Regions from separate parts of the Streptomyces sp. NPDC021212 genome, predicted to be linked through region 2. Evidence: riboswitches for the same ligand, from Rfam matches in the RefSeq annotation. Region 2 holds a riboswitch; the other holds the start of a gene.
What was found. A riboswitch is a leader RNA that binds a small molecule or an ion and turns the genes downstream of it on or off. The one in region 2 is predicted to bind cobalamin.
Positions count from the first base shown of each region.

Region 1: another riboswitch for cobalamin. It lies ahead of ACH4SI_RS28265 (cobalamin biosynthesis protein); the one in region 2 lies ahead of ACH4SI_RS09995 (ribonucleoside-diphosphate reductase subunit alpha).

Region 1 is NZ_JBIRPZ010000011.1:65,702-73,051, forward strand. Features, by position in the region: gene ACH4SI_RS28255 (anion permease) at 1-1,200, shown strand, start outside; gene ACH4SI_RS28260 (hypothetical protein) at 1,216-1,446, shown strand; cobalamin riboswitch at 1,625-1,765, shown strand; gene ACH4SI_RS28265 (cobalamin biosynthesis protein) at 1,907-2,881, shown strand; gene ACH4SI_RS28270 (cobyric acid synthase) at 2,878-4,470, shown strand; gene ACH4SI_RS28275 (putative cobaltochelatase) at 4,529-6,685, shown strand; gene cobO (cob(I)yrinic acid a,c-diamide adenosyltransferase) at 6,685-7,281, shown strand; gene ACH4SI_RS28285 (cobyrinate a,c-diamide synthase) at 7,275-7,350, shown strand, end outside.
Region 2 is NZ_JBIRPZ010000003.1:387,790-395,139, reverse strand. Features, by position in the region: gene ACH4SI_RS10020 (GNAT family N-acetyltransferase) at 1-168, shown strand, start outside; gene ACH4SI_RS10015 (FGGY-family carbohydrate kinase) at 187-1,665, opposite strand; gene ACH4SI_RS10010 (DeoR/GlpR family DNA-binding transcription regulator) at 1,713-2,492, opposite strand; gene ACH4SI_RS10005 (histidine phosphatase family protein) at 2,489-3,121, opposite strand; gene ACH4SI_RS10000 (FGGY family carbohydrate kinase) at 3,248-4,717, shown strand; cobalamin riboswitch at 4,826-4,966, shown strand; gene ACH4SI_RS09995 (ribonucleoside-diphosphate reductase subunit alpha) at 5,093-7,350, shown strand, end outside.

The DNA.
Region 1 (7,350 bases), on a different contig from region 2:
GGCTTCCACGACACGGCCAACGCGATGGCCACCACGATCTCCACCGGAGCACTCGGTCCCCGGGTCGCGGTGGCGATGTCGGCCGTCCTCAACCTCGTCGGCGCCTTCCTCTCCGTGGAGGTCGCCAAGACCATCTCCGGCGGAATCATCGACGAGGGCTCCGGCATCAAGCCCGAAGTGATCTTCGCAGGGCTGGTCGGCGCGATCCTCTGGAATCTGGTGACCTGGCTGGCCGGTCTCCCGTCCAGCTCCTCGCACGCCCTCTTCGGCGGCCTCATCGGCGCCACCGTCGTCTCCGTCGGCATGGACGGGGTCAACAGCGACGCGATCGTCATGAAGGTCCTCATCCCTGCCGTGGCCGCGCCGGTCGTGGCGGGCATCGCCACGGTGGCCGCCACCCGGCTCACCTACCGGCTGGCCCACAACCGGGCCGAGGCGGACACCGCGAAGGGCTACCGCGCCGGGCAGATCGCCTCGGCCGCCCTGGTCTCCCTGGCCCACGGCACCAACGACGCGCAGAAGACGATGGGCGTCATCACCCTCGCGCTGGTCACGGGCGGCGTCATCGCGCCCGACTCCGACCCGCCCATGTGGGTGATCGTCTCCGCCGGCCTCGCGATCGCCCTCGGCACCTACCTGGGCGGCTGGCGCATCATCCGCACCATGGGCAAGGGCATCACCGACATCCAGCCGCCGCAGGGCTTCGCCGCCCAGACCGGCGCCGCGACCGTCATCCTGGCCTCCTCCCACATCGGCTTCGCGCTGTCCACCACGCAGGTCTGCTCGGGCGCCGTCATGGGTGCGGGCGTCGGCCGCAAGGGCGGGGTGGTGCGCTGGTCGACCGCGGGCCGCATGGTCGCCGCCTGGGTGCTGACCCTCCCGGCCGCCGGTCTGGTGGCCGGCGGCGCGGCGCTGCTGGCCGGGCAGGGCAACGGGGGCATCGCCGCGGTCGCCGTCCTCGCGGTGCTGGGCTGCGGCGTCATCTGGGTGCTCTCGCGCCGCAAGCCGGTGGACGCGAGCAACGTCAACGCGCCGAGCGTGGAGCCCACCGAGCCGGTCGGCGTCGTCACCGCCGCCGTGCGGTCGGTGGCCCCGCCGCCCGCCGGAAAGGCCGCGTCGGCCGCCGACGGCTCCGACGCCTCGTCCGAGTCCGAATCCGCACCGACCCCCGCCACCGCGGGGACCGGTTCCACCAGCTGACAGGGAGCACACGCAATGCACATCGACTGGGCGGCCCTCGGCCAGGTCTTCGGCGTCAGCCTCGCGGTGACGGTCGGCGTCGTAGGGGTCTTCACCCTGGGCATCATCGGCACCTCCCGTACAGCTCAGCCGCAGCCCCAGGCCACCGCGGGCGGCGCGTCCCCGGTCGCACGCACCGGCGCGTACGCCTGTTTCGCGCTGTGCGCCGCGATGGTGGCGTACGGCATCTATCTGATCGTGGCCTGAAGCCGCGGAACGGCCGCGGGGCGGTGGGTGCCGATCGGCGCCCGCCGCCCCGCGGCCGTTCCCCTGCGTGGCCCGGCGGGGGCCTGTGGGCCTCGGCACACTCTGGCATCGCAGGTCAAATGCGAGTTGACGGCCATTCGCGCCCCATGGTGGACTTCCCGAGCCAAACGGCGGCAGGAGAGGAAGCCGGTGAGAATCCGGCGCGGTCCCGCCACTGTCACCGGGGAGCGCTCTCCCCCACCGCAAGGGGTCACGGCCGTCCGTACGCGAGGAAGGCTGGAAGACCGGGAGAGCCGCGGATCCGGGAGCCAGGAGACTCTCACCGCCGGTCACGTCGAGCCAGGGCGCGGACCCTGAGTGAGGACATACCGCCATGCCCGGCACTGCCACGCCGTCAGCTCCACCTGTCCGCATGCTCGGCGGCGGTCCCCGCCGCAGAGGCGTGACGGCGGTCTGAGGGATGCGTGCCGACCACGCCTCGTACGCGTGCGGCGCCGCTCTCGGCTTCCTCGGCGATCTCGCCACGGGCGATCCGCGCCGCGGTCATCCGGTGGCCGCGTTCGGGCGCGCCGCCGCGGCCGTCGAGCGGCGGCTGTGGCGCGACCACCGCGGTTCCGGGGCCCTGCACACCGCGCTGTGCGCGGGCGGCGCGGCCGCCGCTGCCGCGCTGCTGGCGCGTACCGTACGCACCGCCGCGAGGCCCCGCCGTACGGCCGACGCCGCGCTGACCGCCGCCGCCACCTGGGCCGTACTGGGCGGCACCTCGCTGGTACGGGAGGCCCGGGCCATCGGCGACGCGCTGGCCGCCGGGGACGTCGACGCCGCACGGGAGCGGCTGCCGCATCTGTGCGGACGCGATCCGCAGGCGCTGGACGAGCAGCAGATCGCGCGGGCGGTCGTCGAGTCGGTGGCCGAAAACACCTCGGACGCGGTGGTGGGCGCGCTGGTGTGGGGGGCTGTGGCCGGGGTGCCGGGGCTCGTCGGCTTCCGCGCCGTCAACACCCTGGACGCCATGGTGGGCCACAAGTCGGCCCGCTACCGCCGGTTCGGCTGGGCGGCGGCCCGGCTGGACGACGTCGCGGGCTGGCCCGGCGCCCGTCTCACCGCGGCCCTGGCCGCCCTCGCCGGGCCCGACCCGCGCGGCGCGTGGCGCGCCTGGCGCCGCGACGGCGGACGCCACCCGAGCCCCAACGCGGGCCCGGTGGAGGCGGCGTTCGCGGGCGCGCTGGGGGTCCGGCTGGGCGGGACGCTGGCGTACGGGGGCCGGGTCGAGCACCGCCCCGTGCTGAATCCGGGCGGCCGTCCCGTGGCGGTGGCCGACATTCCGCGGGCGATCCGCCTCTCGCGGCGGGTGTCCGCGCTCGCGCTGCTCACCACCGTCGTGGCTCGCTCCGGAGCCGATCAGGAACCCGATCAGGAAAAGGTGAACCGATGACCCTGGGGGGCGGACTGCTCATCGCGGGGACGACCTCGGACGCCGGTAAGAGCGTCGTCACGGCGGGCATATGCCGCTGGCTGGCGCGCAAAGGGCTCCGGGTCGCCCCGTTCAAGGCGCAGAACATGTCGCTCAACTCCTTCGTCACCCGGGACGGCGCCGAGATCGGGCGGGCGCAGGCCATGCAGGCCGCCGCCGCGCGCGTCGAACCGAGCGCCCTGATGAACCCGGTCCTGCTGAAGCCGGGCAGCGACCGCAGCAGCCAGGTGGTGCTGCTCGGCAAGCCGGTGGGCGAGATGAGCGCGCGTGGGTATTACGGGGGGTCTGGGCCCGAGGCGAAGCCGCTGTCGGGCACAGTGTCCCCCGAGGGAAAGCAGCACGCGCAGTGGCGCGAAGGGCTGCTGGAGACCGTCACCGACTGCCTGGGCGAGCTGCGGCGCACGCACGACGCGGTGATCTGCGAAGGCGCGGGCAGCCCGGCCGAGATCAATCTGCGCCGCACCGACATCGTCAACCTGGGTCTGGCCCGGGCCGCGGGGCTGCCGGTCGTCGTGGTCGGGGACATCGACCGCGGCGGCGTCTTCGCGTCCTTCTTCGGCACGACCGCGCTGCTGTCCCGCGAGGACCAGCGGCATGTCGCCGCCTATGTGGTGAACAAGTTCCGCGGCGATGTGAGCCTGCTGGAACCCGGCCTCGACATGCTGCGCGACCTCACCGGCCGACCGACCGTCGGCGTCCTGCCGTACGCGCACGGCCTCGGCATCGACGAGGAGGACGGGCTGCGCGTCTCGCTGCGCGGCGCGGTGCGCGAGAGCGTCGTCGCGCCGCCGCACGGCGCGGACGTGCTGCGGGTCGCGGTGGCCGCCGTACCGCTGATGTCCAACTTCACCGACGTGGACGCGCTGGCCGCCGAGCCGGGCGTGGTCGTGCGCTTCGTGGACCGCCCGGAGGAGCTGGCGGACGCCGATCTGGTGGTGCTGCCGGGCACCCGGGGCACCGTGAAGGCGCTGGAGTGGCTGCGCGAGCGCGGTCTCGCCGACGCGATTCGGCGGCGGGCCGCGGAGGGGCGGCCGGTGCTCGGCATCTGCGGCGGCTTCCAGGCGCTCGGGGAACGCATCGAGGACGAGGTCGAGTCGAAGGCCGGAACGGTCGCGGGCCTCGGGCTGCTGCCCGTACGGGTCCGCTTCGCCACGGACAAGACCCTGGCCCGGCCGGTGGGCGAGGCGCTGGGCGAGCGGGTGGAGGGCTACGAGATCCACCACGGCGTCGCCGAACTGCGCGACGGGGGCGACGAAGCCTTCCTGGACGGCTGCCGGGTGGGCCCGGTGTGGGGCACCCACTGGCACGGCTCGCTGGAGAGCGACGGCTTCCGCCGCGCCTTCCTGCGGCGGGTCGCGCAGGCGGCGGGCCGGGCGTTCGTGCCCGCGCCGGACACCCGCTTCGGGGAGCTGCGCGAGGAGCAACTGGACCGGCTGGGCGATCTGATCGAGGAGCACGCGGACACGGACGCGCTGCTGAGGCTCATCGAGGGCGGCGTACCGGACGGGCTGCCCTTCGTGCCGCCCGGGGCGCCGGGAGGAACGGTTTGAGCACGAGACGCGAGTCCGCACGCACCGATCGCGCACGTACCGTAGGAGGTACCGAAGCATGACCACCGCTGCCTACCCGTTCACCGCGGTCGTCGGAATGGACGACATGCGGCTCGCCCTGCTCCTCAACGCCGTCTCCCCCGCCGTGGGCGGGGTGCTGGTGCGCGGCGAGAAGGGCACGGCCAAGTCGACGGCCGTACGCGCGCTGTCCACGCTGCTGCCGCCGGTCGAGGTCGTTCCCGGGTGCCGCTTCTCGTGCGATCCGGCCGCGCCCGACCCCGGCTGCCCGGACGGGCCGCACGAGACCGCACCCGGGGACGCGCGCCCCGCGCGGATGGTGGAGCTGCCGGTCGGCGCCTCCGAGGACCGCCTCGTCGGGTCGCTCGACATCGAGCGGGCGCTGTCGGACGGGGTCAAGGCGTTCGAGCCGGGGCTGCTCGCGGACGCGCACCGCGGGGTGCTGTACGTCGACGAGGTCAACCTGCTGCACGACCACCTGATCGACCTGCTGCTCGACGCGGCCGCCATGGGCGCCTCCTATGTGGAGCGCGAGGGCGTCTCCGTACGGCACGCCGCGCGCTTCCTGCTGGTGGGCACCATGAACCCGGAAGAGGGCGAGCTGCGGCCGCAGTTGCTGGACCGCTTCGGGCTCACCGTCGAGGTCACCGCGTCGCGGGACACCGAGGAGCGGGTCGAGGTGGTGCGCCGGAGGCTGGCGTACGACGAGGACCCTGCCCGGTTCGCCGCGCGCTGGGCGCGCGAGGAGGGCGAGCTGCGGGACCGCATAGCGGCGGCGCGCGCGCTGCTGCCCGCCGTCCGGCTGGGCGACCGCGCGCTGCGGCAGATCGCGGCGGTGTGCGCGGCGTTCGAGGTGGACGGGATGCGCGCGGACATCGTGACCGCGCGTACGGCGACGGCGCTGGCCGCCTGGGCGGGCCGGACGGACGTACGCACCGAGGACGTACGGCAGGCGGCGCTGCTGTCGCTCCCCCACCGGCGGCGGCGGGCGCCGTTCGACGCGCCGGGGCTGGACGAGGACAAGCTGGACGAGGTGCTGCGGCAGTTCGAGGACGAGGAGCCGGAGCCGGAACCCTCTGGTCCGGGCGACGATCCCGACGACGACCCCGACGGGCCGGGCGAGGGCGGGGGTTCCGACGGCGGCGACGGCCCCGACGGGCCCGGCGGTGGCCGCCCGCAGGACGGCGGGCAGGAGCAGGCGCCGCCGGGCGCGCCCGAACCGTCCATCCCCGAGCAGCGGTCGGCCGAACCCGAGTCGTCCGCCGACGCCGCGCCCGAGGAGTCGGAGCCCCGGGCAGACGACGGCGGGCCCGGTGGCAGCGGCGGCGAGCGGGCGGCCGTGGGCGCCGCGGAGCCGTTCCGGACCCGGCGGCTGGACGTGCCGGGGCTCGGCGAAGGCGCGGCCGGGCGGCGGTCGCGGGCCCGCACCGCGCACGGCCGCACCGCGGGTGCGCGCCGCCCCCAGGGGACGCTGACCTCGCTTCACCTGGCGGCGACGGTACGGGCCGCCGCCCCGCATCAGCACATCCGCGGGCGGCGCGGGCCGGGGCTGCTGGTGCGCCGGGACGATCTGCGGGAGGCGGTGCGCGAGGGCCGGGAGGGCAATCTCGTGCTGTTCGTCGTGGACGCGTCGGGGTCGATGGCCGCCCGCAAGCGCATGGGCGCGATTAAGGGCGCGGTGCTGTCGCTGCTGCTGGACGCCTATCAGCGGCGGGACAAGGTCGGCCTGATCACCTTCCGGGGGGCGGACGCGGAGCTGGCGCTGCCGCCCACCTCGTCGGTGGACACGGCCGCCGCCCGGCTGGAGCAGCTGCCGACCGGCGGCCGCACCCCGCTGGCGGCGGGGCTGCTGAAGGCCCGCGAGGTGCTGCGGGTGGAGCGGCTGCGCGACCCTTCGCGCCGTCCGCTGCTGGTCGTGGTGACCGACGGGCGGGCCACCGAGGCCAAGAAGGCTTCCGCGTCCAACGGGTCCACGCCGGTGGACCGGGCCGCCCGCGCGGCGCGGCTGCTCGCGGGCGACGGGGTCGCGTCGGTGGTGGTCGACTGCGAGTCGGGGCCGGTGCGGCTGGGCCTGGCGGGTGCGCTCGCCCGCGATCTGCGGGGCACCCCGGTCACCCTGGACGAACTGCGCGCGGACAGCGTGACCGCGCTGGTCCGCGATGTACGGACGGTACAGAACTCACGGAGGGCAGCCTGATGCCGCAAGGACAACCGACCGTCGTCCCCGACGACGGGCTGACCACCCGCCAGCGCCGCAACCGGCCGCTCGTGCTCGTGCACACGGGCGTGGGGAAGGGCAAGTCGACGGCCGCGTTCGGTCTGGCGCTGCGGGCGTGGAACCAAAACTGGCCGGTAGGTGTATTCCAATTTGTAAAGTCCGCGAAATGGCGGGTCGGCGAGGAGCGTGCGCTGCGCGTCCTGGGCGACTCGGGCGAAGGGGGGACCGTCGCATGGCACAAGATGGGCGAGGGCTGGTCCTGGGTCCAGCGCGACATGGCTTCCAGCGAGGAGGCCGCACGCGAGGGCTGGGAGCAGGTCAAGCGCGATCTCGCGGCGGAGACATACCGGCTCTATGTGCTGGACGAGTTCGCGTACCCCATGCACTGGGGCTGGGTGGATCCTGAGGAAGTGGTGTCGGTCCTGCGCGACCGGCCGGGCACGCAGCATGTCGTCATCACGGGGCGCAACGCACCGGCGCCGCTGGTGGACTTCGCCGACCTGGTCACCGACATGTCCAAGGTCAAGCACCCGATGGACGCAGGTCAGAAGGGCCAGCGAGGCATCGAGTGGTGAGAGTTCCCCGGCTGGTCGTCGCCGCGCCCGCCTCCGGCAGCGGCAAGACGACCGTCACCGCGGGGCTGA
Region 2 (7,350 bases):
ATGGACCGTACGCGGGAGCTGGGGCTCGCGGGCATGGTCCTGTCCACCCACCCCAGGATGACCACCGCCCACCGGCTGTACGAGCGGCTGGGGTTCCGGCGCGCGCCCGAGCGGGACTGGGAGCCGGTGCCGGACGTGGCGCTGTGGGCGTTCACCGTGAAGGTGTAGGTGCCCGCCGCCCGTCGCTCACGGCAGCAGCCAGCCGCGGGCGCGCAGAGCGGCGGTGAACGTGGCGTACGAGGCGTCGAGGGCGGCGTGCTCGCGCGCGTCCGGTTCGACGTCCCGGCCGGGGCGGACCATCGCGGCGGCGCTCGCGGTGAGGTCCGGGTGGAGGGTCCCGGAGGCGGCCAGCAGGGCGGCGCCGAAGGCCGTTTCGGCGTGGTCGGCGACGCGCAGGGGGCGGCCGAGGACGGTGGCGCGGATCCGGGTCCACAGCGGGCTGCGGCTGCCGCCGCCCGCGGCCCACAGCGGGCCCTCGACCGCCACGCCCAACTCCGCGATCCGCTCCAGGGCGAGGCGTTCCAGGAAGGCCACGCCCTCCAGCGTGGCGCGGTGCCGGTCGGCGTCGTCGGCCGGAGTGCCGAGGACGAAGCCCCGGGCCGCGCCGCTGACGAACGGGAAGCGCTCGCCCTCACGGCGCAGCGGATACGCGACCACCGAAGCCGGACCGCGGTCCGCGGCGGCGCGGTCCAGTGCGGGCAGATCGCCGGACGGAGCGTGCGCGAGGGCCTCGCCGCCGGTGTTGGAGGCGCCGCCCGGCAGCCACCAGCCGTCGGGGTGGCGGTGGCTGTAGAGCGCGCCGGAGGGGTCGGCGATCAGGTCGCGGGTGACGCCCTTGAGGACGTACGTGGTGCCGAGGATCCCCACGAACTGCGTCGGCCGCACGGCCCCGGTGGCGAGTTGTCCGGCGCAGCCGTCGGTCATGCCGAGGCGGACCACGCAACCGGCCGGCAGCCCGGTCTCCGCCGCGGCTTCCGCGCACACCGTGCCGACCGGGGTGGCCGGTGCCCGGACGGACGGCAGCCACCGGGCCGGTACGCCGAGCGCGTCGAACACCTCGCCCGGCCACTCCCCGGCGCGCGCGTCGTAGCCGCTCTTGAGCGCGTGCGACCAGTCGGTCGCGACGGGCCCGCCGGTGAGCCGCCACCCGACGAGGTCGGGGGTGTGGAGGAGATGGCCCGCCGCGCCGCCGGGCGCGGCGCCCGGCCCCTCCACGCCCGCCAGCCAGGCGATGCGGCCGAGGGCGGCGGTCGGGCCGACCGACAGGCCGAGGGCCCGCCAGCGCGGGGCGCCCGCCTCCTGGGCGCGGGCGTTGAGCCCGGCGGCGCGGCGGTCGTCGTACATCAGGGCGGGGCCGAGGGGTTCGCCCCGGCCGTCCGCGAGGACGATCGTGCCGGAGGTGGCGGCGACGGCCACCGCCACGACCTCCCGGCCGCCCGCCGGAAGCGCCCCGGTGGCCTGGCGCAGGGCCGCCGCGACGGCGGGCCACCAGGCCGTGGCGTCCTGTTCGCTGCGGCCGCCCACGCCCCGGCGCGGGGGCGGGAGTTCCGCGCCGCCCCGCGCCCGTACGCGCCCGTGTGCGTCGGCGCACACCACCCGCACCGCCGCCGTGGCGATGTCGATCCCCGCGACGACCTCGGTGACGGCCTCGGCCCGGTCGGACATCACGTATCCCGTCCCTCACGCGTGGAGTTAAGTTAACACTGGCGACGTTAAAAAGAGGTGGGCGCGATCCTCACGTCCGTACGCTCCCGCCACTCCCCGACCAGCCGGGCGTCCGCCGCGCCGTCCACCACCAGATGGTCGAAGTCGGCCAGCGGGCGCAGCCGGTGCAGCGCCGTGCGCCGGGTCTTGGACGCGTCCATCAGCAGCGCCGTGCGGGCGGCGGCGGCGAGCATGGCGCGCTTGACCAGCACCACGTCCTGCTCCTGGTGGTACGTGGTCGCCGCGTCCATGGCCGAGGTGCTGACCAGCGCGAGGTCCACCGCCAGCGCCGCGATCGCGTCCGCGCACGGCACGCCGAGGAAGGAGTCATGGGTGTGCGAGTACTCCCCGCCGAGCCCGATGAGCCGGATCCGGGGCACCCCGGCGAAGACCTCGATCACCCGCCGGGCGTTGGTCACCACCGTCAGCGGGGCGGACTCCACCAGCAGCGGGGCGAGCGCGAGGACGGTCGTGGAGTCGTCCAGCATCACCGACATCCCGGGCTCGACCAGCTCCGCCGCGGTGGCGGCCACCGCCTCCTTCTCGGCCCGGTGGGCGCCCATCCGGTAGGCCAGACTGGACTCGAAGACCGACGTGGGCAGGGCCGAGACCCCGCCCCGGAACTTGCGCAGCACGCCGAGCCGGGCCAGCTCGTCCAGGTCCCGGTGCACGGTCATCAGGCTGACCCCGGTGAGGTCGGCCAGCTCCGCCGCGGTGGCGGTGGAGTGCGCGAGGACGTATTCGGTGATGGTCTGTCTGCGGGTGTCCTGGGAGCGGACCGTGGTCATGGGCGGGGACCTCCTGAAGCTCCATCGGTGGGCACGTTCAGGGAGCGCAGCGCCGTGCGGTCGCCGTCGATCCCGATCTCGGTCACCGCCCCGTTGTCCAGCCGGGGGAAGACCGTGCGGTAGCGGCCGACGGGGATGCCGAGCAGGGTGCACAGCGCGGTCCGCAGCAGGGTGTTGTGCGCCACGACCAGCACCGTGCGGTCCGGATGCGCGGCGGCCAGCCGGCGCAGGGCGGCGACCGCCCGGGCCGCGGCCTCACCGGGGCGCTCCGACCCGGGGAAGGCGCCCGCCTCGGGGTCGGCGCGGAACGCCCGGACGGCCGCCGGGTCCTCCGCCTCCATCTCGGCGAGGGTGCGGCCCTCGCCCCAGCCGAAGTCCATCTCGCGCAGGTCCTCGACGACTTCGGGGACCAGGGACAGCGCGATGGCGGCCGGTTCGGCGGTGTGCCGCGCGCGGCTCAGCGGGGAGCAGGCCATCGCGTCGATCCGGCGCCCCCGCACCCAGTGGGCGAGGGCCCGCGCCTGCCGGTGACCGCGCTCGGTCAGCGCGATGTCCGAGATCCCGGCGTACCGGTTCTCCGCGTGCCACACGGTCTCTCCGTGGCGTACGAGCAGCAGTCGGGCGGTCATCCGGGTTCTCCCCTGCGTCAACCATCGCCTGGACGCTGACGTCCGGGCCATTGCCTGATCACGTCGTGAATGTTAAATCTAGCATCCCTCGTGTGATGGGGCACCGGTTCCGAAGGGCGGCAGGGCATGCGCGTGATCATCGGAGTGGACGTCGGCACCTCCGTCACCAAGGCCGTGGCCTTCGGCCGCGACGGGGTCGCGCTCGCCTCCGCGGCCCGCCCCAGCACGTTGGACCGCCTCCCCGGCGGCCGGGTCGAACAGGACCTGGAGGAGGTACTGCGCACGGTCGCCGAGGTGGTGCGCGAGGTGGCCGCGGCGCTCCCCGGCCCGCCCGTCGCGCTCGCGCTCACCGGCCAGGGCGACGGGCTGTGGCTGCGGGACGAGGCGGGCCGGGCGGTGCGCCCGCCGATCTCCTGGCTGGACGGCCGGGCAGGCGACACCATCGCCCGCTGGCGCGCCGACGGCACGCTCGCCGCCCTCTACGCCCTCACCGGCTCCGGGCTGTTCCCGGGCTGCCATGCCCCGCTGCTGCGATGGCTGGCCGAGCACGAGCCGGAGACCCTGGAGCGGGCGGCGGTCGCGGGCTACTGCGTGGACGCGGTGGCCCAGCGGCTGACCGGTGTCATCGCCGTGGACGCCTCCGACGCCTCCCTGCCGTTCCTGGACGTCACCACCCGCACCTATGTGACCGGCGCCCTGGAGCCGTGCGGACTGGCCGGCCACGCCCGGCTGCTGCCCCCGCCCGCGCCGCCCGGCACCGTCCTCGCGCTGGACGACGAGGGGGCCCGGCTGACCGGGCTGCCGCCCGGACTGCCCGTCGTCTCCGGCCCGTACGACCTTCCGGCGTGCGCCATCGGCAGCGGGGTGCGGGACGTGGGCGACGGGCTGCTCATCGTCGGCACCACGCTGGCCTGCCAGGTGCTCACCGACCGCGCGACGGTGGACCCCTCGGCCGATCCGGCCGGGATGTGGCTGTGCACCCCCGACCCGGACCGCTGGCTGCGCGCGATGCCCGCGATGGTCGGCACCGCCGCCCTGGAGTGGGTGCTCGATCTCACAGGGGCGACCACCGCCGCCCTGGACACCCTGCTCGACGGGAGCCCGCCGGGCGCGAACGGCGTGACGGCGCTGCCCTTCCTGTCCGGCGCCGGGGAACGCGCGCCGTTCGTGGAGCCCGCCGCTCAGGGGCGGTTGGACGGTCTCACGCTCGCCACCACCCGCGCCGACACCGTACGGGCCGTGTGCGAGGCCATCGCCTACGCGGCCCGCCACTGCCTGGAGGCGGCCGGGCTCTCGGGGCGGCTCGCGCTGTGCGGCGGAGGCGTGCGTTCCGCCGCGTGGACGGAGATTTTCGCGAACGTCATGGGCCGCCCGGTGGCCGTTCCGGACGAGCCGGAGGTCGGCGCGCGGGGCGCGGTGGCGGTCGCCTGGCGGTCGCTCGGCGACCCCGTGGACGCGTCCCACTGGCGCGCCGCGTCCCGTACCGTCGAGCCGCGGAGCGAGCTTCGCGGCGCGTACGAGGACGGCTACGCCGGCTACCGCGACCGCCTCGCCCGTGCCCTGGACGAATGGCGGACGAGCGGTCCGGGAAGCTAGTTTTCCGGGGTCGGCCGCATGGATTCCGGCGCTGCCGAGACCCGGCGCAACTAGCACATACATACGAATCCCCCCAGCTGACGACACAACATCTGGGGGCGCGTACGCAGCGCGACACAAGATGTATGCTCGTGCTCGCTGTCGCCGCAGGGGAATCCGGTGCGAATCCGGAACTGTCCCGCAACGGTGTACGTGTGCGCTTTCGCGTATCCGTGAGTCCGATGACCTGCCGACGGCCGTCTGCATACGTCCGGGCCTCGCGGGGTGGGTCGATGGACGCTGCGTGGTGTGCCGTGAAGCGCAATCGGCATGCCCGTAAGCGGCCATCGCGCACCGCCCTCGCAGGCCCCCAGCCGAGCGAGGGAGAACACTTCAGTGACCATCGCGCCCGCCGACCCGGTCTCAGAGGCAGCCGACACTCCGGCAGCGGCCGACGCCCCCGGGACCGCCCTGCTGCGGACCCTGACCGCGCTCACCGCCGATCTGCCCGCCACCGACCCCGGCAAGGTCGCGGCCGCCGCCCTGCGCGGCCGCCATCCCGGTTCGGACGAAACGGAGTTGCGCTCCCTGGCGACCGAGGCGGCGGCCGGACTCATCGGCGAGGAGCCGGAGTACTCCAGGCTCGCCGCGCGGCTGCTGACCCGCGCGATCGCCGAAGAGGCGGCCGGGCAGGGCGCGGACTCCTTCACCGCCTCCGTCGCCGTGGGCCACGGCGAGGGCCTGATCGCCGACTCCACCGCCGAGTTCGTGACGACCCACGCCGCCCGGCTGGACGCGCTGGTCGACCAGGCGCTGGCCGACGGGGCCGACGACCGCTTCGGTTACTTCGGGCTGCGCACCCTGCACAGCCGCTATCTGCTGCGCCACCCGATCACCCGTCAGGTGATCGAGACCCCGCAGCACTTCCTGCTGCGCGTGGCCTGCGGGCTCGCCGAGGACCTGTCGGAGCGGGCGCTGGGCGACGTCGCCGAGCTGTACCGGATGACGAGCACGCTGTCGTACCTGCCCAGCTCCCCCACGCTGTTCAACTCCGGCACCCGCCACCCGCAGATGTCGTCCTGCTATCTGCTGGACTCGCCGCTGGACGAGCTGGACTCGATCTACAACCGCTACCACCAGGTGGCGCGGCTGTCGAAGCACGCGGGCGGCATCGGTCTGTCGTACTCCCGCATCCGCGCCCGCGGTTCGCTCATCCGCGGCACCAACGGGCACTCCAACGGCATCGTGCCGTTCCTGCGCACGCTCGACGCCTCGGTGGCGGCCGTCAACCAGGGCGGCCGGCGCAAGGGCGCGGCCTGCGTCTACCTGGAGACGTGGCACGCGGACATCGAGGAGTTCCTGGAGCTGCGGGACAACACGGGCGAAGAGGCCCGCCGCACCCACAACCTCAACATCGCGCACTGGATCCCGGACGAGTTCATGCGCCGCGTCGAGGCGGACGCCGACTGGTCGCTGTTCTCGCCGGTGGACGCGCCCGAGCTGGTGGACCTGTGGGGCGAGGAGTTCGACGCCGCGTACCGCCGCTTCGAGGCCGAGGGGCGGGCGCTCAAGCAGGTCCCGGCGCGCCAGCTGTACGCCCGGATGATGCGCACCCTCGCGCAGACCGGCAACGGCTGGATGACGTTCAAGGACGCCGCCAACCGCACCGCCAACCAGACCGCCGAGCCGGGCCGGGTCGTCCACTCCTCCAACCTGTGCACCGAGATCCTGGAGGTCACCGACGACGGCGAGACCGCCGTCTGCAACCTCGGCTCGGTCAACCTCGCCGCCCACCTCGGGGAGAACGGTGAGATGGACTGGGAGCGGCTGGACCGCACCGTCCGCACCGCCGTGACCTTCCTCGACCGCGTGGTGGACATCAACTTCTACCCCACCGACGAGGCCGGGGCCTCCAACTCCCGCTGGCGGCCGGTCGGTCTGGGCCTGATGGGCCTCCAGGACGTCTTCTTCCGGCTGCGGCTCCCGTTCGACTCGCCCGAGGCACAGGCGCTCTCCACCCGGATCTCCGAGCGCATCATGCTCGCCGCGTACGAGGCGTCCTGCGACCTCGCCGAGCGCCACGGCCCGCACCCGGCCTGGGCCGAGACCCGCACCGCGCGCGGTGTGCTCCACCCGGACCACTACGCCGACGCGCGGGCCACCTGGCCCGAGCGCTGGGAGGCGCTGCGCCGGCGGATGGCCACGACCGGCATGCGGAACTCGCTGCTGCTGGCGATCGCGCCGACCGCCACCATCGCCTCCATCGCGGGCGTGTACGAGTGCATCGAGCCGCAGGTCTCCAACCTCTTCAAGCGCGAAACGCTCAGCGGTGAGTTCCTCCAGGTCAACTCCTACCTGGTGAACGACCTGAAGAAGCTCGGCGTATGGGACGCCCAGACCCGTGACGCGCTGCGCGAGGCCAACGGCTCGGTCCAGGACCTCTCCTGGGTGCCGAGCGACGTACGGGACCTGTACCGCACCGCGTGGGAGGTCCCGCAGCGCGCCCTGATCGACATGGCGGCGGCCCGTACCCCGTACCTCGACCAGAGCCAGTCGCTGAACCTCTTCATGGCGGCGCCGACCATCGGCAAGCTCAGCTCGATGTACGCGTACGCCTGGAAGCGCGGCATCAAGACCACCTACTACCTGCGCTC